DNA from 2 places in the Streptomyces sp. NPDC058534 genome. Region 2 is predicted to be linked to the other one. Evidence: predicted binding sites of a transcription regulator. Region 2 holds the regulator's gene; the other holds the start of a gene.
What was found. Region 2 encodes HrcA, which represses chaperone genes, less so after heat shock. Its sites were predicted from a motif close to TTNGCACTCNGNNNNNCNGAGTGCNAA; they were not measured.

Region 1: the regulator HrcA is predicted to act here: its motif matches at 8,630-8,656, upstream of groL (chaperonin GroEL).

What each region holds. Positions count from the first base shown of each region.
Region 1 is NZ_JBHXNW010000013.1:31,251-40,997, forward strand. Features, by position in the region: gene ACFWR9_RS10415 (hypothetical protein) at 1-359, shown strand, start outside; gene ACFWR9_RS10420 (TetR/AcrR family transcriptional regulator) at 361-945, shown strand; gene ACFWR9_RS10425 (SDR family NAD(P)-dependent oxidoreductase) at 958-1,707, opposite strand; gene ACFWR9_RS10430 (TetR/AcrR family transcriptional regulator) at 1,802-2,413, shown strand; gene ACFWR9_RS10435 (hypothetical protein) at 2,422-2,811, opposite strand; gene ACFWR9_RS10440 (helix-turn-helix domain-containing protein) at 2,930-3,769, shown strand; gene ACFWR9_RS10445 (DUF397 domain-containing protein) at 3,753-3,959, shown strand; gene ACFWR9_RS10450 (carboxylesterase/lipase family protein) at 3,931-5,460, opposite strand; gene ACFWR9_RS10455 (NADH:flavin oxidoreductase) at 5,494-6,624, opposite strand; gene groL (chaperonin GroEL) at 6,842-8,467, opposite strand; gene ACFWR9_RS10465 (cold-shock protein) at 8,799-9,002, opposite strand; gene ACFWR9_RS10470 (MoaD/ThiS family protein) at 9,441-9,716, opposite strand.
Region 2 is NZ_JBHXNW010000001.1:81,222-90,968, forward strand. Features, by position in the region: gene ACFWR9_RS00330 (AMP-dependent synthetase/ligase) at 1-636, shown strand, start outside; gene ACFWR9_RS00335 (SpoIIE family protein phosphatase) at 852-2,858, shown strand; gene hemW (radical SAM family heme chaperone HemW) at 2,903-4,135, shown strand; gene ACFWR9_RS00345 (Uma2 family endonuclease) at 4,217-4,771, shown strand; gene ACFWR9_RS00350 (DUF3097 domain-containing protein) at 4,749-5,561, opposite strand; gene ACFWR9_RS00355 (MBL fold metallo-hydrolase) at 5,596-6,330, opposite strand; gene hrcA (heat-inducible transcriptional repressor HrcA) at 6,495-7,511, shown strand; gene dnaJ (molecular chaperone DnaJ) at 7,512-8,648, shown strand; gene ACFWR9_RS00370 (nitronate monooxygenase) at 8,974-9,747, shown strand, end outside.

The DNA of each region.
Region 1 (9,747 bases), on a different contig from region 2:
CCCCCGACCGGTGCCTGCTGTGCGAGACCCGCCGCCGCAGCGCCCGCCGCGCCGAGTACAACGGCGGCCCCCTCCCGGCCCGGCCCGCCGAGCCGGTCCAGTCCCGTTACGGGGTGCGGGGCGACCGTCCGCAGCCCCAGCAGCGCTGGCTGCCCGAGCTGTGGAACGGACAGGTGTGGCAGCTGTGCGGCACCCCGCGCCGCGACCGCCGCGAGGCCGAGCTGTACATCGCGGCCCAACTTCGCGCCCCGCGCGCGGCCATGGCGTACCGGCTCGTCCACGAGTTCACGGACTACGAGGTGCTGCGGGTGTGGGGCACGCCGGTGCGGTTGGACATCGAGCCGATGGGCGGCCTCTGAGGTGGTCAGACGGAACGACCTGCGGCGCGCCGCCCTCGTCGACGCCGCCATCGAGGTGCTGGCCGCGCAGGGCGCCCGGGGCCTGACCTTCCGGGCGGTGGACGCCGAGGCCGCCGTCCCGGCCGGCACCGCGTCCAACTACTTCGCCAACCGCGACGACCTGCTCACCCAGACCGGCGCCCGCGTCTACGAGCGTCTCCACCCCGACGAGGCCACCATCGCCCGCCAGCGCGCGGCCGGGAGCGACCGCGACACCTACGTCCGGTTGATGCGCGAACTCGTCGACCGCGTCTCCTCCTTCCGCTCCGGCTACCTCGCGCTGCTCGAACTGCGCCTTGAGGCCACCCGGCGCCCCGGCCTGCGCGCGGTCCTGACCGAGCGCATCCGCGAGGACGTCGACGCCAACGTCGCGTATCACGAGGGGTCCGGCCTCCCCGGCGACGCCATCGCCGTCAAGCTGCTCTACCTCGCCCTGAACTGGCTGATCGTCGAACAGCTCACGCTCCCGGACGTGTTCACCCCGGCCGAGCGCGACGAGCTGGTGGCGGCGGCGGTCGAACGCATCGTGGCGCCGGACGGGGACTGACCGCCCGCCGGGTCAGATCTGGTTCTCGCCGCCGTCGACGTACCAGTTGGCGCCGAGGACGAAGCTGCTCTGCCCCGAGGCGAGAAAGGCCACCACCGCGGCGACCTCCTCGGGGCGCCCCATCCGGCCTATGGCCGTGTCCCCGGCGAGCTTCGTGCGGACGGTGGGCGCGTTGTCCTCGCCGAAGAGGTTGGTGATCCCGGGGGTGTCGACCGGGCCCGGGGAGACGGCGTTGACCCGGATGCCGCGGTCCTTGAGTTCGTTGGCCCAGCCCCGCGCGAAGGACCGTACGGCGGCCTTGGAGGCGGCGTACAGGCTGAACGCCTCCGCGCCGTTGTCGCCGGCGGTGGAGGCGTTGAGGATCACCGAGGCGCCGTCGTTGAGCAGCGGCAACGCCTTCTGCACGGTGAAGAGAGTGCCCCGCACGTTGACGCCGAACGTGTGGTCGAGCTGCTCCTCGGTGATCTGCTCCAGCGGCACCAGCAAAGCGGTCGCCGCGTTGGCGAAGACCACGTCGAGGCCCCGGCCCCGGGCGCGGACCGCGTCGTAGAGCCGGTCCAGGTCGGCCAGGTCGGTGACGTCTCCGGCCACCGCCGTGACCTTCGCCGCGCCGATGGCCTCCACGGCCGCGTCCAGCTCGGCCTTGCGCCGGCCGGTGATGAACACGTGCGCGCCCTCGGCCGCCAGCCGCACCGCGGTGGCGAGGCCGATCCCGGTGCCGCCTCCGGTGATGACGGCGGTCTTGCCTTCCAGCTGTCCCATGAGAATGACCTCCGGTGACTTTCAGTACCGATCGGTACTGAACGCGACCGTAGCACATCTGCACCGTTCGGTACGGAAGCGGTAGGGTGGGGGCATGGAGACGCGGGGAAAGGGGTCGCCGATCGGCCGGCCGAGGGGATTCGACGCCGGCGAGGCCCTCGAACAGGCCATGCGGGTCTTCTGGAAACAGGGCTACGAGGGCGCCAGCCTCACCGACCTGACCAACGCCATGGGCATCACCCGCACCAGCATGTACGCGGCCTTCGGCAACAAGGAGGACCTGTTCCGCAAGGCCCTGGAGCGCTACGAGGAAGGCCCCGCCGCCTACGTGGCCCGGGCCCTGAAGGAGCCGACCGCCCGCGAGGTGGCCACCGCCTTCCTGAACGGCGCCGTCCGGACCAGCACGCGCCCCGACTGCCCGCCCGGATGCCTGGGCGTCCAGGGCTCCCTCGCCGCCGGCGACGCGGGACTCCCCGTCCGGGACATGCTCGCCGACTGGCGCAAAGGGGGCGTCACCCACCTCGCGGACCGGTTCCGGCAAGCCGTCGACGACGGCGACCTGCCGCCCGGCATCGATCCGCTGCACGTCGCCCGTTACCTCATGACGTTCGCGAACGGCATCTCCGTGCAGGCCGCCGGGGGCGCCACCCGGGAAGACCTCCAGCGGGTGGCCGAGATGGCCCTGCGCGACTGGCCACCCGCTTGACGGCACCCCTAGGGCTGTACGCTCTCGTGGTTCGTCCTGCGCAGCCGCGCCTTCAGCACCTCCTCCGGCCGCGCCACGGCCACCGACACCTGCGGGCAGTCCCACTCCCGGCCTCCCGCGACCGGCCGCAACTGCACACTGCCTCCCACGTGCCCCATCACCTCCCCCACACGCCCGTCCCGCGCGTCCACGGCATGCGTGCCGACCGCCGGCCGCTCACCCCGCACCACCGACGCCAGCCGCTCGGCCACCCGGACGTTGCACCGCCCCAGGTCGACCAGGGCGAACGGCTCGTCACTCGCGCCGGTCACCGGATCGACGCACAGGGACGGCAGGACGACACCGGCCCCCACGAGGGCCTGCCGCAGGGACTCGACGACTTCTTCGGTCGAACGCACCCTTCCTCACCTCCACGCTGAGTTTGTGATTCGCGACACAGCGTGTCCGGTCCGCCTCTAACCTGGCCATAGAGGGCGCCCCAACAACCCCTGCTGTACGACCGGGAGTTCCGTTGCCATGCCAGGACCGAAAGACCTAGACCCTTCGTCGTCCCCCCGCGCCCTGCTGGGCGCCGAGCTGCGTCACGCCCGCGAGAAGGCCGGCCTGAGCCAGGAGGAGTTGGGCGGGCGGTTGTTCGTCAGCGGTTCGTTCATCGGCCAGTTGGAGTCCGGCACGCGCAGGATGCAGCCGGAGTACGCACGGTTGTTGGACGACGCGCTGGGGACGGAGGACTTCTTCCAGCGAAACTGCGCGGCTTCGGCGAAGTCCAAGCATCCCGAGCACTTCGCCGAGGCGGCGGAGGCGGAAGCACAGGCCACGGCGATCAGGCAGTACGCTCCGCTGCTGATCCCCGGCCTGCTCCAGACTCCCGCGTACGCGCGAGCAGTTTTCCGCGCCTATCGGCCAACGGGGCCGGAGGAGAAGGTGGACGAGCTGGTGACGGCTCGAATGGAGCGGGCCCACATCCTCGACGATCCAACAGATCCTTTGTTGTGGGTGGTAATCGACGAGGCCGCACTGCGTCGGGAGACGGGCGGGCGCCAAGTGATGACGGAGGCTCTGCGCCACCTGGCCAGCGTTATCCGGCGAAACCGGGCCATCGTGCAGGTCTTGCCACTCAAAGCCGGTGCCCACGCGTCGATGGAAGGCTCCATCAAGCTGATGGACTTCGAGGACGCTCCTCCTCTGCTCTATTTCGAGGGCGTCGGCACGGGACGGTTGGAGGACGATCCCACCACCGTCAGGTACCAGCGCCACACCTACGAGCTCCTCACCGCCTACGCGCTCTCCCCACAGAAGTCCCTGGCCCTGATCGAGGCGATGGCGCAGGATTACGCCCATGAGGAGCACCCCTGAGGCGACTTGGTACAAGTCCAGCTACAGCGGCGGGAGCGGCGGCGACTGCCTCGAAGTAGCCGTCGGCAACCCCGCCGTCACCCCGGTCCGCGACTCCAAGGCCCCCGACGGACCCACCCTCCGGTTCCAGGCCGCCGCCTGGTCCGCCTTCCTCCACGGCGTCAAGGCGTCACCAGGGGCAGCGGCGTGAACTCGTAGCCCTCCCAGAGGCGTCGGGACGTCTCCTCCGGGTACGGCGCGACGACCGGCTCCGCGTCCAGGACCTGGACGAGGCGCCGCTCCGCGTCGTACTCCGGCCAGCCGGGATCACCCGTGCGGGCGAACGCCGTCCACGAGGACCGGAAACGGGACGACAGGGCCAGCGCCTCCGGGGACGGTTCCGCACCGGCGAAGAGGAGGGGGCCGATGTCGGCACGGAAGGTGCCGAAGAGCAGCGGGATGTCCAGGGCGTGACAGGCGCCGAGGGCGCCGCCGTCGGCCGGGGCCGGCCAGGTCAGCTCGTAGACGTGGGCGCGGCCCCCGCCCGCGAGGTGCGCCTCGGCCAGGTGCAGGGAGGGCATGCCGAACAGCCAGTCCGTCTGGACCCGTTCGTAGAGGTCGTTCGCGGAGAATTCGGGGAACGCCGCTCGGTAGGCCGCCTCGCCGCCCGGCGCGTACAGGCGCAGGGCGGCGCCCGACCGCTCCTCGCCGATCTCGCCGAGCTTGCCGGCCATCGCGGTGAAGAGGCGGTTCTCGTCGCGGTTGTGGCCGACGATCAGGTCGACGTCGCGGGAGGCGCCGGAGGCCAGCGCCCGCCAGGGCGTGACCGGCAGGACGTCGCCGTCGACGACCGGGGCGTAGGGGGTGACGGTGGGCGCGGCCTGTCCCCAGCGGTCGACGCGGCCGGGCATCTTCGGGGCGAGGGCCTGACCGGCCTTGACCAGCTGCTCGGGAGCGACGGCGCCGAGGTCGGCGACGGTGGGGCGCAGACCGGCCTCGGCGGCGAGGGCGGTGCCGAGGTCCCGGGCGAGTTCCGGGGAGAAGAAGGTGCCCGGCACGCTCTGCGCGACGGCCCGCCCGAAGAGTCCGGCCGCTCGTGGCATGGCGAGGAGCGCGGCCACGGAACCGGCGCCCGCGGACTCCCCGAAGACGGTGACCCGGCCGGGATCGCCGCCGAATGCGGCGATGTTGTCCCGCACCCACTCCAGCGCGGCCACCTGGTCGAGGAGGCCCCGGTTGGCGGGGGCGCTCTCGATGTGGGCGAAACCCTCCATGCCGAGGCGGTAGTTGAAGGTGACGACGACGAGGTCGCCGTCGACGGCGATACGGCGGGCGTCGTAGCCGGGGCTGCCGGAGTGGCCGAGCTTGTAGGCGCCGCCGTGGATCCACACCATCACCGGGCGGCGGGCGGCCGGATCGGGCTCCGGCGTCCAGACGTTGACCGTCAGCCAGTCGTCGCCCTCGGGCAGCGCACCGGCCGGGCCCGCGATGCCGAGGTCCTGCGGGGGCGGCGGGCCGAAGGCGTACGCGTCGCGTATGCCGTCCCAGGGGCGGGCGGGGCGCGGGGCGGCGAACCGGCCCGCACCCACCGGAGGTTCGGCGAAGGGGATACCGCGGAAGACGGTCAGCCCGTCCTCCCCTCGCCCGCGCACCGCACCGGCGGCCGTGCGCACCACGTATTCCACTGACTCCACGGGTCCAGGGATCGTCATCCCACGGACCCTACGCCGTGGTGCGCACCGCGCTCAGCTGAGGGTCTTCAGCGACGCCGCGTCGTAGGGCGCGAGGCTGTCGAAGCGTCCGGCGAGGACCTTCTCGGCCCACAGCGGGTCCTGGAGCAGCGCGCGGCCGACGGCGACGAGGTCGAACTCGTCGCGCTCCAGGCGGTCGAGGAGGTTGCCGAGGCTGCCGACGGGTGCGCCCTCGCCCAGGAACGCCTTGGTGAAGTCGCCGTCGAGGCCGACCGAGCCGACGGTGATGGTGGTCCTGCCGGTCAGCTTCTTGGTCCAGCCGGCGAGGTTGAGGTCGGAGCCGTCGAACTCGGGCAGCCAGTAGCGGCGGGTGGAGGCGTGGAAGGCGTCGACGCCGGCCGAGGCGAGCGGGGCGAGGATCGCCTCCAGTTCGTCGGGGGTCTCGGCGAGGCGGGCGTCGTAGGCCTCCTGCTTCCACTGCGAGTAGCGGAAGATCACGGGGAACTCCGGCGAGACCTTCTCCCGCACGGCGGCCACGATCTCGGCGGCGAACGTGGTGCGGGCCACGGGGTCGCCGCCGTAGGCGTCGGTGCGGCGGTTGGTGCCGGACCAGAGGAACTGGTCGACGAGGTAGCCGTGGGCGCCGTGGATCTCCACGCCGTCGAAGCCGATGCGCTCGGCGTCCGCGGCGGCTTCGGCGAAGGCGCCGATGACGTCGTCCAGGTCGCTCCGGGTCATCGCCGTGCCGGTGACCTCGTCCTCGCCGATGCGCAGCCCGGACGGGCCGACGGCGGGGGCGTCGGCGAAGGGCGGCTGGCCGGCCTTGCGCACCATCCCGACGTGCCACAGCTGGGGCACGATCGTGCCGCCCGCCGCGTGCACCGCCTCGGCGGCCTTCGCCCACCCGGCGAGCTGCTCCTCGCCGTGGAACCGCGGCACCCGGCTGCTCTGCCCGGCGGAGTCGTGACCGACGTACGTCCCCTCGGTGACGATCAGGCCGACACCGGCGGCGGCCCGGCGGGAGTAGTACGACACCACGTCCTCACCGGGGACGCCGCCCGGGGAGAACATCCGGGTCATCGGCGCCATCGCGATGCGGTTCGGGACGGTGAGTCCGTTGATGGTGGCCGGGCGGGCGAGGATCTGGGCGGCGCGGGAGGCGGCCTCGACGGGGGTGACGGTCACGTGGGGGCTCCTTGGTGGGGGTACCAGGTGGTATGTGCGTGCGCATGGATACTCCCAAGGGTGAACCCCCGCACCCACCGGTCCCATTCCGCTCACCGCACCCGGCCGGACGTGATCAGGCCCACACCCCCCCGGACAACGCCGAGGGCGGCACCCCCCGTTCGGGGAGTGCCGCCCTCGGTTCGTGCGGGACGGTCGATCAACCGGAACCGGTCGATCAGAAGTCCATGTCACCGCCCGGCATGCCGCCCGGGGCGCCGCCCGCGGCGGCCTTCTCCGGCTTGTCGGCGATGACGGCCTCGGTGGTGAGGAACAGCGCGGCGATGGAGGCGGCGTTCTGCAGCGCGGAACGGGTCACCTTCGCCGGGTCGATGATGCCCTCGGCGATCATGTCGACGTACTCACCGGTGGCGGCGTTCAGGCCGTGGCCGACCTGGAGGTTGCGCACCTTCTCGACGACGACGCCGCCTTCGAGACCACCGTTGACGGCGATCTGCTTCAGCGGGGCCTCCAGGGCGAGCTTCACGGCGTTGGCGCCGGTCGCCTCGTCACCCGTCAGCTCCAGCTTCTCGAAGACCTGGGTGGCCTGGAGCAGGGCCACGCCACCACCGGCGACGATGCCCTCCTCGACGGCCGCCTTCGCGTTGCGAACGGCGTCCTCGATGCGGTGCTTGCGCTCCTTGAGCTCGACCTCGGTGGCGGCACCGGCCTTGATGACGGCCACGCCGCCGGCCAGCTTCGCCAGACGCTCCTGGAGCTTCTCGCGGTCGTAGTCCGAGTCGCTGTTCTCGATCTCGGCGCGGATCTGGTTGACGCGGCCGTTGACCTGGTCGGTCGAGCCGGCGCCGTCGACGATGGTGGTCTCGTCCTTGGTGATGACGACCTTGCGGGCGCGGCCCAGGAGGTCCAGGGACGCGTTCTCCAGCTTGAGGCCGACCTCCTCGGAGATGACCTCGCCGCCCGTGAGGATGGCGATGTCGCCGAGCATGGCCTTGCGGCGGTCGCCGAAGCCCGGGGCCTTGACGGCGACGGACTTGAAGGTGCCGCGGATCTTGTTGACCACCAGGGTCGACAGGGCCTCGCCCTCGACGTCCTCGGCGATGATCAGCAGCGGCTTGCCCGACTGCATGACCTTCTCCAGGAGCGGCAGCAGGTCCTTGACGTTGCCGATCTTGGAGTTGGCGATCAGGATGTACGGGTCGTCGAGCGACGCCTCCATACGCTCCATGTCGGTGGCGAAGTACGCCGAGATGTAGCCCTTGTCGAAGCGCATACCCTCGGTGAGCTCCAGCTCCAGACCGAAGGTCTGGGACTCCTCGACGGTGATGACGCCTTCCTTGCCGACCTTGTCCATGGCCTCGGCGATGAGCTCGCCGATCTGGGTGTCGGCGGCGGAGATGGAGGCCGTGGAGGCGATCTGCTCCTTGGTCTCGACGTCCTTCGCCTGCTCGAGCAGGGCGGCGGAGACGGCCTCGGTGGCCTTCTCGATGCCGCGCTTGAGGGCCATCGGGTTGGCGCCGGCCGCGACGTTGCGCAGGCCTTCCTTGACCAGGGCCTGGGCGAGAACGGTCGCGGTGGTCGTACCGTCACCGGCGACGTCGTCCGTCTTCTTGGCGACTTCCTTGACCAGCTCGGCGCCGATCTTCTCGTACGGGTCCTCGAGCTCGATCTCCTTGGCGATGGAGACACCATCGTTGGTGATCGTGGGGGCGCCCCACTTCTTCTCGAGGACGACGTTGCGGCCCTTGGGGCCGAGCGTCACCTTGACGGCGTCCGCGAGCTGGTTCATGCCGCGCTCGAGGCCGCGCCGTGCCTCCTCGTCGAACGCGATGATCTTGGCCATGTGAAGTGGTCCCTCCAGGACTGGGGGTGATTCCTTCGGACCGCGCCCGCGCCCGCGACGGACGGCTCGCCGGCCTTGTGGTTCCTTCCCCACCCGGCCTGCGGGCCTCACCGACCCGGTCCTTCGTTGTCACTCTCACCTTCAGAGTGCTAACGCCAATGATTAGCACTCGACCCCATCGAGTGCAAGCGCCTCCGGGGGATCCGGCCGCCCGCTCCGCCACCCGCGAACAAGGGGCGCGCCCGGGTCCGGGCAGCCCGAAGGGCCCGGACCCCCTGAGGAGGTACGGGCCCTTCGGAGAAGAACCGTTTACTTGCGGTGGCCGAACGTCTCAGGCGCTGAGGCGAACCATGTCGGCCTGCGGGCCCTTCTGACCCTGCGAGATCTCGAACTCGACCCGCTGGCCTTCTTCGAGGGTGCGGTAGCCGTCCATCTGAATCGCGCTGTAGTGGACGAAAACATCCGCACCACCGTCGACCGCGATGAAGCCGTACCCCTTCTCCGCGTTGAACCACTTGACGGTGCCCTGAGCCATGCCTAACTCCCCTATTACTGGCCCTTGCACAGATCCGCACTTCGCGGATCCGGGTCAGACCTCACCCCCCACGACTGGGGGCGTGCGCCGGAACGCGTCGACCGCGGCTGAATGTATCTGTCCAACTGCCGTCTGCAACAGGTCAATCGGACGAGAAATCTGGACGTACCCGGTCCGGAAAATGACGAGCTTTCCCCTGAATGTGGGTCAAGTCGGGGCACGCAAAGGTCACAAAAGCCGCGAAACACGCCCACACTTTGGCTACTTCTTGTCGGGCGGGCGGCAGGAATTCAGGGTTCCCGATGCCTTGATCGGGAGCGCGTTCCCCAACTCTACCGCGCTCAATCCAATGGAATTGCCCCCTCCGCTTCTCTTACGGAGGGGGCAATTCGATGAACTCTGCGTCACCACGATTACCAGTGGTAACGAAGGGGCGGTTCAGCCGCCGGCGACCGCCGGGATGATGGAGACGCCCGCGCCGTCCGGGGTCGCGGTCTCCAGGCCCTGCTCGAAGCGCACGTCGTCGTCGTTGACGTAGACGTTGACGAAGCGGCGCAGCTTGCCCTGGTCGTCCAGGACGCGGGCGGCGATGCCGGTGTGGTTCTTCTCCAGGTCGGTGATGACCTCGCCGAGATTCGCGCCCTCGGCTTTGACCTCGGCCTGGCCACCGGTGTAGGTGCGCAGGATGGTGGGGATGCGGACGTTGACGCTCACTTGAACCTCCGGTCAGGGTGACTTACCTAGG
Region 2 (9,747 bases):
ACCGGCACGGTCGGCAAGCCGCTGCCCGGCACGGAGGTGCGCATCGCGGACGACGGCGAGATCCTGCTGCGCGGCCCCGGCATCATGGAGGGCTACCACAAGCTGCCGGAGAAGACGGCGGAGGTGCTGGAGGCCGACGGCTGGTTCCACACCGGCGACATCGGCGAACTGTCCGCCGACGGCTACCTGCGGATCACGGACCGCAAGAAGGACCTCATCAAGACGTCCGGCGGCAAGTACATCGCGCCCGCCGAGGTCGAGGGCCAGTTCAAGGCGGTCTGCCCCTACGTCTCCAACATCCTGGTGCACGGCGCCGACCGGAACTTCTGCACCGCGCTCATCTCCCTCGACGAGATCGCCATCACCGAGTGGGCCAAGGAGAGCGGCCTGGAGGGCAGGCCGTACGCGGAGATCGTCGCGGCGCCCGTGACCGTGGAGATGGTCGACGGCTACGTCAAGGAGCTCAACGAGGGCCTCCAGCGCTGGCAGACCATCAAGAAGTTCCGCCTGCTGCCCCGCGACCTGGACGTCGAGCACGGTGAGATCACCCCGAGCCTCAAGCTCAAGCGGCCGGTCGTGGAGCGGGAGTACAAGTACCTGATCGAGGAGATGTACGAGGGCTCGCGCGAGGCGTGAGCGCGCGGGGCGCGGCGCGGTCCGCGCTCCGTGCCCTTGCTCCGTGGCGGATGCTCGGAACCGTCCGTTTTCCGGCGGTGTTCGAGCGTCCGCTTAGCACGGATCTCACTCATGGCGGCCCACTTCGGTAACTCCGTGCTTATGAACGGGGCCGGTCTGTCACTCTGTGGGCATCGACTGCGAGTACGTCGCACGAACTGTCCGGGGAGACGTCGATGGGTGCCATTCCGACGCAGCGGGAGACCGCCTCCCGCACCAGCGGGGCACCCGCGCACACCACTGAGGCATCCGCCCAGGAGTGCGCTCGGGCGCACGTGGCGCTGCTCGGCAGCTCCCTGGCGCCGGGCGCCGCGCGTGCGATGGTGCGGGCGGCGCTCGCCGACTGGTCGGCGCGCGGCCTGCCCGGCACGGAACAGCTGACCGAGCACCGCGCCGCCGACGTCCTGGTGGTGGTCAGCGAGCTGGTCACCAACGCCGTCGTGCACGCCGGCACGGACGTCGAGGTCACCTGCCGGGTGGAGGAGACGGGCACCCTCGTCGTCGAGGCCACGGACCACCACCCCTCCCGCGCGCCGAGGGGCGGCGACCACGAGACACCGCACGACCCCTCCGAGTACGGGCGCGGTCTGCGGCTGGTCGCCGCGCTCTCGGAGGCATGGGGCATCACGTACCGCCCGGGCACCAAGACGGTGTGGGCCCGGCTCCCGGCCGCGGGCACGGAGGCGGCGGCCGAAGCCGGGAGCGACCCCGTGACCGCCGAGCAGATCGAGGTGTACGCCGGGAGGAACGGGACGTCGCCCGACGCGCACCGGTGGGAGGAGCGCGTCGGCGGCCCGCACGCCCCGGACGAGGGCCGGGAGAGCCCGGACGCCGCGGATACCGCCCCCGGCACCAGCCTGCGCGGTCTGCGCGACCGGGAGTGGCTGGGGCGCGGCGCGCTCTCCTTCCTCGCCGAGGCCTCCGACCTCCTGGCCGGGCAGCTCGACGAGGACCTGGTCGCCTCCCTCACCGGACAGCTCGTCGTGCCGCGGCTCGCCGACTGGTGCGGCGTCTGGCTGGAGGACGAGTCCCTGGGCCGGGGCGCCTGGAGCGACGACCCCGGCACGGCCGTGGGCGCCCGGCTGGCCCGCGTGTGGCACGCCGGCGAAGGCCACATCGACGAACTCCGCCGGGCCCTGGAGAAGGACCCGCCCCGCGCCCGCGACCCTTGGCGCTCCGGTCCCGTCGGCCACCCCTGGCCCGGCGAGGCGCTCGGCACGCAGGGCGCCGCGCTCGCCTACCGCCTGGTCGCCGGCGGCAGGCCGCTGGGCACCCTGGTCATCGGACGGGCCGGCCCCGCGGGCTTCCCCGACGAGATCACCGGCCTGGTCGAGGACCTCAGCCGCCGGGTGGCACTCGCCATCGGCGCCGCCCGCCAGTACGCGCGCCAGGCCACCATCAGCGCGGTCCTCCAGCGCGGTCTGCTGCCCGGCGCCGTCGCCGAGATCCCCGGCGTGCGCAGCGCCCTCGTCTACGAGCCGTGCGACAAGGGCGGCCCCAGCGGCGACTTCTACGACCTCTTCCCGGCCGGCGACGGCCGCTGGTGCTTCGCCGTCGGCGACGTCCAGGGCAAGGGCCCCGAGGCCGCCGTCGTCATCGGCCTCGCCCGGCCCTGGCTGCGGCTGCTCGCCCGCGAGCAGTACGGCGTCCCCGACGTCCTCGACCGCCTCAACCAGCTCCTCCTCGACGACGCCACCGAGGCCGCGGACGCCGCCGCCCGCGCCCTGGTGGCCGTCGGCGGACCACCGGTTGCCCCGGGCGACGGACCGCAGACCCGCTTCCTGTCCCTGCTCTACGGCGAACTGGAGCCCTTCGACGGCGGCGTCCGCTGCACCCTCGCCTCCGCCGGGCATCCGCTGCCGCTGCTCCTCGGACCCGACGGCGCGGTGTGCGCGGTCGCCGCGCCGCAGACCCTGCTCGGAGTCGTCGAGGACGCCACGTACGCCAGCGATACCTTCGAGCTGCGGTCCGGCGACACCCTGCTGTGCGTCACGGACGGGGTCACCGAGCGGCGCAGCGGCTCCCGCCAGTTCGACGACGGGGACGGGCTCGCCGCGGCGCTCGCCGGGTGCGCGGGGCTGGACGCCGGGCTGGTCGCCGAGCGCATCCGGCGGCTGGTGCACGAGTTCGGGCCCCGGCCCCCGGAGGACGACCTGGCGCTGCTGGTGCTCCAGGCGGAGTGAGCGCGCGGGCGGGGGACAGGCGCGGGTGCGGGACAATGGAACGCATGCCCTCCGCACTCCCCGACGGCGAACCCGTCCCCGCCGACGGTGCCCTGCCCGCGTCCGCGCTCGCCGGGGCCGCCGACCGCCCCCTCGGCTTCTACCTGCACGTGCCGTACTGCGCGACCCGCTGCGGCTACTGCGACTTCAACACCTACACCGCGACCGAGCTGCGCGGCACCGGCGGTGTCCTCGCCTCCCGTGACAACTACGCCGGGACACTCGTCGACGAGGTCCGCCTGGCCCGCAAGGTGCTCGGCGACGACCCGCGCGAGGTCCGCACGGTCTTCGTCGGCGGCGGCACGCCCACCCTGCTGCCCGCCGGGGACCTGGTGCGGATGCTGGGCGCGATCCGCGACGAGTTCGGCCTGGCACCGGACGCGGAGGTGACGACGGAGGCCAACCCCGAGTCGGTCGACCCCGCCTACCTGGCCACCCTCCGCGAGGGCGGCTTCGACCGGATCTCCTTCGGCATGCAGAGCGCGCGGCAGCACGTCCTGAAGGTCCTGGACCGCACGCACACCCCCGGCCGCCCCGAGGCATGCGTCGCCGAGGCCCGCGCCGCCGGATTCGACCATGTCAACCTGGACCTGATCTACGGCACCCCCGGCGAGTCCGACGACGACTGGCGGGCCTCCCTCGACGCCGCGCTCGGCGCCGGACCCGACCACGTCTCGGCGTACGCCCTGATCGTCGAGGAGGGCACCCAACTCGCCCGGCGCATCCGGCGCGGCGAGGTCCCGATGACCGACGACGACGTCCACGCCGACCGCTACCTGATCGCCGAGGAGACCCTCTCGGCGGCGGGCTTCGACTGGTACGAGGTGTCGAACTGGGCCACCTCCGACGCCGGCCGCTGCCTGCACAACGAGCTGTACTGGCGGGGCGCCGACTGGTGGGGCGCGGGGCCGGGAGCCCACTCCCACGTGGGCGGTGTGCGCTGGTGGAACGTGAAACACCCCGGGGCGTACGCCGGGGCGCTGGCAGCGGGGAAGTCGCCGGGGGCCGGGCGTGAGCTCCTGACGGACGAGGACCGCCGCGTGGAGCGGGTGCTGCTGGAGCTGCGGCTGCGGGAGGGGGTGCCGCTGGCTCTGCTGCGGGACGAGGGGCTGGTGGCGTCGCGGCGGGCGCTGTCCGACGGGCTCCTCCAGGAGGGGGCGTACGCGGAGGGTCGGGCGGTGCTGACGTTGCGGGGGCGATTGCTGGCGGACGCGGTCGTTCGGGATCTGGTGGACTGATCACTCGGGTGAGTGAATCGGTGCGGGATGCGGGTTCGGCTCACCGCCGGTTCGTAGTCTGCGTTTGTGAATGAGCGCGGGATGACCAGGTACTTCGAGGAACTTGAGCCTCCCGAGGGCGTGAGAGCTGAACTCCTCCGGGGGGTCATCGTGATGATGACCAGCTCTGGCATCGTGCACAACGTGATCGTTGCCCGCGTGCAGGACCAGATCCCACGGCAGCGCTGGTCCCGTCTGCAGACCCAGGATGTCGACATCCTCGACGAGGCGAGCGAGCCGGTACCGGACTTGATTGTTCTGGGGCGTGATCTCCTGCCGGAGTCAGGTCGCCTGTTGTCCTGCCGGCTGATCACGATGGTCGTGGAGGTCGTCTCCAAGTCCAGCGTCCACCAGGACTACGTCACCAAGCGCTCGATCTACGCGGCGGGAAAGATTCCCGTCTACCTCGTCCTGGACCCGATCATGGCGCAGTGCGTCCTGCTGACGAAGCCCACAGGGCAGGGCGAGGAAGCCGACTACCTCACCCAGGAGATCGTGAAGTTCGGAGACCGGCTGCCGCTGGAGGCTCTGGGAATCGAGCTGGACACCAGTGAATTCGGCACCTTCTCCGGCGTCAGGCCCCACCGCTACCCGTAACGAAGTCGATCAGTTCCTCCACCCGTCCCAGCAGCTCCGGCTCCAGGTCCCTGTACGAGCCGACCCGCGCCAGGATCGCCTGCCACACCGCCCCGGTGTTGTCGGCGGGCCACCCCAGGGCCCGGCACACGCCCGTCTTCCAGTCCTGCCCCCGCGGCACCCGCGGCCAGGCGTCGATCCCCACGGACGATGCCTTCACCGCCTCCCAGATGTCGATGTAGGGATGGCCGACGACCAGGGCGTGCTCGCCCGTCACCGCCTCCGCGATCCGGGACTCCTTCGAACCCGGCACCAGGTGGTCCACCAGGACGCCCAGCCGCGCGTCCGGCCCCGGGGCGAAGTCGGCGACGATCGACGGCAGGTCGTCCACGCCCCCCAGGTACTCCACGACGACGCCCTCGACGCGCAGGTCGTCGCCCCAGACCTTCTCGACCAGCTCGGCGTCGTGCCGCCCCTCGACGTAGATGCGCCCGGCGCGCGCCACCCGCGCTCGTGCGCCGGGGACGGCGACCGAACCGGACGCCGTACGGGAGGGCCGCACCGGACCGGACGCCGGCCGCACCAGCGTCACCAAGCGCCCCTCCAGCAGGAAGCCGCGCGGCTCCATCGGGAACACCCGGTGCTTGCCGAAGCGGTCCTCCAGCGTCACCGTGCCCGCCTCGCAGCCGATCACCGCGCCGCAGAACCCGGTGCCGGGCTCCTCGACCACCAGGCCGGGGTCGGCGGGTACCTCGGGTACCGGCTGCGACTTCTTCCACGCAGGGGTCAGGTCGGCGGAGTACTGGCGCATTCTGCCGACGATACGAGAAATCCGCCGGCCGTGATCAGCGCGACACGCCGAAACGCGCGGCCAGCGCGTCCCGTTGGGCCCGGACGAACGCCGCGTCCACCACCGCTCCGTGACCGGGGACGTACCGCGCGTCCGCGCCGCCCAGGTCGAGCAGCCGGTCCAGCGCGGCGGGCCAGTGCGACGGTACGGCGTCGGGGCCCGCCTGCGGCTCGCCGGACTCCTCGACCAGGTCGCCGCAGAACACCACCTCCGGGTCGCCCGGCACCAGCACCGCGAGGTCGTGGCCGGTGTGCCCGGGGCCCACGTTGGCGAGCAGGACCTGCCGCCCGCCGCCCAGGTCGAGCGTCCACTCGCCGCAGACCTCGTGCGGGACGCGGACCAGCGCGTCGACCGCCTCCTCCGCCCGCCGCGCGTCCAGCCCCTCCGCCACCGCGTCCGCGCGCAGCGCCTCCCGCCCGTGTCCGCCCGGCGCGAACACCGCGTCGGTGCCCACCGCGCCGTAGACCTCCGCGCCCGCGAACGCCGCGGCGCCGAGGACGTGGTCGAAGTGCGGGTGGGTCAGCGCGAGATGCGTCACACGGTGACCGGCCAGCCGCTGCGCCCCCGCGCGCAACCGGGCGCCCTCGCCCAGGCTCGATCCCGCGTCGATCATCAGCACCGCCTCCGCGCCGAGGACCAGCCCGGCCGTGCAGTCCCAGTCCGGCAGCCGGCACCGGCCCACCCCGGCCGCCACCCACTCCCATCCCAGGTCTTCCCAAGTCACCGTCACAACGACGACGCTAACGCCACACCGTCTCGCCGCACGTCGGCGTGGCCCCGGCCTTGCCGGGGGCGTACCCCACGGCCGTACACTGGGCCGGGGAAGGCTGGCACTCGCGCGCCGTGAGTGCCAGGGCGGGACAGCGGGCGGACGACTTCTGGAGGTGTGCGCGGATGCTGAGTGAACGCAGGCTCCAGGTACTGCGCGCCATCGTCCAGGACTACGTCGGCACCGAGGAGCCGGTCGGTTCCAAGGCGCTCACCGAGCGGCACAACCTCGGCGTCTCCCCGGCCACCGTGCGCAATGACATGGCGGCCCTGGAGGACGAGGGATTCATCGCCCAGCCGCACACCAGCGCCGGGCGCATCCCGACCGACAAGGGCTACCGCCTGTTCGTCGACAAGCTGGCCGGCGTCAAGCCCATGACCGCGCCCGAGCGGCGCGCCATCCAGAACTTCCTGGAGGGCGCCGTCGACCTCGACGACGTGGTGGCCCGCACGGTGCGGCTGCTCGCGCAGCTGACCCGGCAGGTCGCCGTCGTGCAGTACCCGTCGCTGACCCGCTCGACCGTGCGGCACGTGGAGTTGCTGGCCCTCGCGCCGGCGCGCCTGATGCTCGTGCTGATCACGGACACCGGCCGGGTCGAGCAGCGGATGGTCGACTGCTCGGCGCCGTTCGGCGAGGCGTCCCTCGCGGATCTGCGCGCGCGGCTCAACAGCCGGGTCGCGGGCCGTCGTTTCACCGACGTGCCGGGTCTGGTCGAGGAACTGCCGGATGCCTTCGAGGCCGAGGATCGCGGTACGGTCTCCACCGTGCTCTCCACTCTCCTGGAGACGCTGGTCGAGGAGAACGAGGAGCGGTTGATGATCGGCGGTACCGCCAATCTGACCCGCTTCGGGCACGACTTCCCCTTGGTGATCCGGCCGGTGCTGGAGGCGCTGGAGGAGCAGGTCGTGCTCCTCAAGCTGCTCGGCGAGGCGAAGGATCCGGGCGTGACCGTCCGAATCGGTCATGAGAACGCCCATGAGGGACTCAACTCCACGTCCGTCGTGTCGGTGGGCTACGGTTCGGGCGGCGAGGCGGTTGCCAAGCTCGGCGTGGTCGGACCGACCCGCATGGACTACCCGGGAACGATGGGAGCGGTACGCGCAGTGGCACGGTACGTCGGACAGATCCTGGCGGAGTCGTAGGTGGCCACGGACTACTACGCCGTACTCGGCGTACGCCGCGACGCGTCCCAGGACGAGATCAAGAAGGCGTTCCGGAGGCTCGCCCGCGAGCTGCACCCGGACGTCAACCCCGATCCGAAGACCCAGGAGCGGTTCAAGGAGATCAACGCCGCCTACGAGGTGCTGTCGGACCCGCAGAAGAAGCAGGTCTACGACCTCGGCGGCGACCCCCTCTCGCAGGCCGCCGGCGGTGGCGCGGGCGGCTTCGGCGCGGGTGGCTTCGGGAACTTCTCGGACATCATGGATGCGTTCTTCGGTACGGCGTCGCAGCGCGGGCCGCGCTCGCGCACCCGCCGAGGCCAGGACGCGATGATCCGCATCGAGGTCGAGCTGGACGAGGCGGCCTTCGGCACGACCAAGGACATCCAGGTCGACACGGCCGTCGTCTGCAACACCTGCAACGGCGAGGGCGCGGCGCCCGGCACGTCGGCCCAGACGTGCGACATGTGCCGCGGTCGCGGTGAGGTCTCGCAGGTCACCCGGTCCTTCCTGGGCCAGGTCATGACCTCGCGGCCCTGCCCGCAGTGCCAGGGCTTCGGCACCGTGGTCCCGACCCCGTGCCCCGAGTGCGCGGGCGACGGCCGCATCCGCTCCCGGCGCACCCTGACCGTGAAGATCCCGGCCGGTGTGGACAACGGCACCCGGATCCAGCTCGCGGGCGAGGGCGAGGTCGGCCCCGGCGGCGGCCCGGCCGGCGACCTGTACGTCGAGATCCACGAGCTGCCGCACTCCACCTTCCAGCGCCGCGGCGACGACCTGCACTGCACGGTCACCATCCCGATGACGGCGGCGGCCCTCGGCACGAAGGTGCCGCTGGAGACGCTCGACGGCATAGAGGAGATCGACATCCGCCCGGGCACCCAGTCCGGCCAGTCGGTCCCGCTGCACGGCCGGGGCGTCACCCACCTGCGCGGCGGCGGCCGGGGCGACCTCATCGTCCACGTCGAGGTCACCACCCCGACCAAGCTCGACCCCGAACAGGAACGCGTCCTGCGCGAGCTGTCCGCACTGCGCGGCGAGGAACGGCCACAGGGCCAGTTCCAGCCCGGCCAGCAGGGGTTGTTCTCCCGGCTGAAGGACGCGTTCAACGGCCGCTGAGGCGGTGGTCCCTCGGGGCGTCGTCAGGCTGATCGCGCGGCGCCGGGAGGCTGCCGGGGGTCCGGGGGTCGCCCCCGGGCAGGCACAGCCAACGGCCGCTGAGGCGGTGGTCCCTCGGGGCGTCGTCAGGCTGATCGCGCGGCGCCGGGAGGCTGCCGGGGGTTCGGGGGTCGCCCCCGGGCAGGCGCAGCCAACGGCCGCTGAGGCGGTGGCCTTCCGGGGCGTCGTCGGGCTCGGTGGGTGGCTCCCGGATGCGGATGCTTCTGGCGTATGCCAACGGAAGTCCGGATTCGGACTTGTTCGGAGGACGTGACAACATGCGGTCATGTCCTCCGCACTGACCGATCTCTTCCCCTACCCGATCGTGCAGGCGCCGATGGCGGGCGGCGTCTCCGTGCCGCGGCTCGCCGCCGCGGTCTGCGAGGCGGGCGGGCTGGGATTCCTGGCCGCCGGGTACAAGACCGCGGACGGGATGTACCAGGAGATCAAGGAGCTGCGGGGGCTGACCGCACGCCCCTTCGGTGTCAACCTCTTCATGCCGCAGCCGGAGACCGCCGACCCGGCGGCCGTCGGCGTGTACGCCCACCAGCTGGCCGGCGAGGCCGCGTGGTACGAGACGGAACTCGGCGACCCCGACAGCGGCCGGGACGACGGCTACGACACCAAGCTCGCGGTGCTGCTGGACAACCCGGTACCGGTGGTGTCCTTCCACTTCGGCGTCCCTAGCGCCGAGGTCGTCGACTCCCTGCACCGTGTCGGCACGTTCGCCCTGGTCGCGGCGACCACCGCGGACGAGGCCCGCGCCGTGGAGCGGTCCGGCGCCGACGCGGTGATCGCGCAGGGCGCCGAGGCCGGCGGCCACCAGGGCACCCACCGGGACAACCCGGAGACCGGCGGCGCCGGCACCGGACTGCTGTCGCTGGTCGCCCAGGTCCGGGAGGCGGTGAGCCTGCCCATCGTCGCCGCCGGCGGCATCATGCGCGGCGGTCAGATCGCCGCGGTCCTCGCGGCCGGCGCGAGCGCGGCCCAGCTGGGCACCGCCTTCCTCGCCACCCCCGAGTCCGGCGCGCACGACCTGCACAAGCAGGCGCTGACCAAC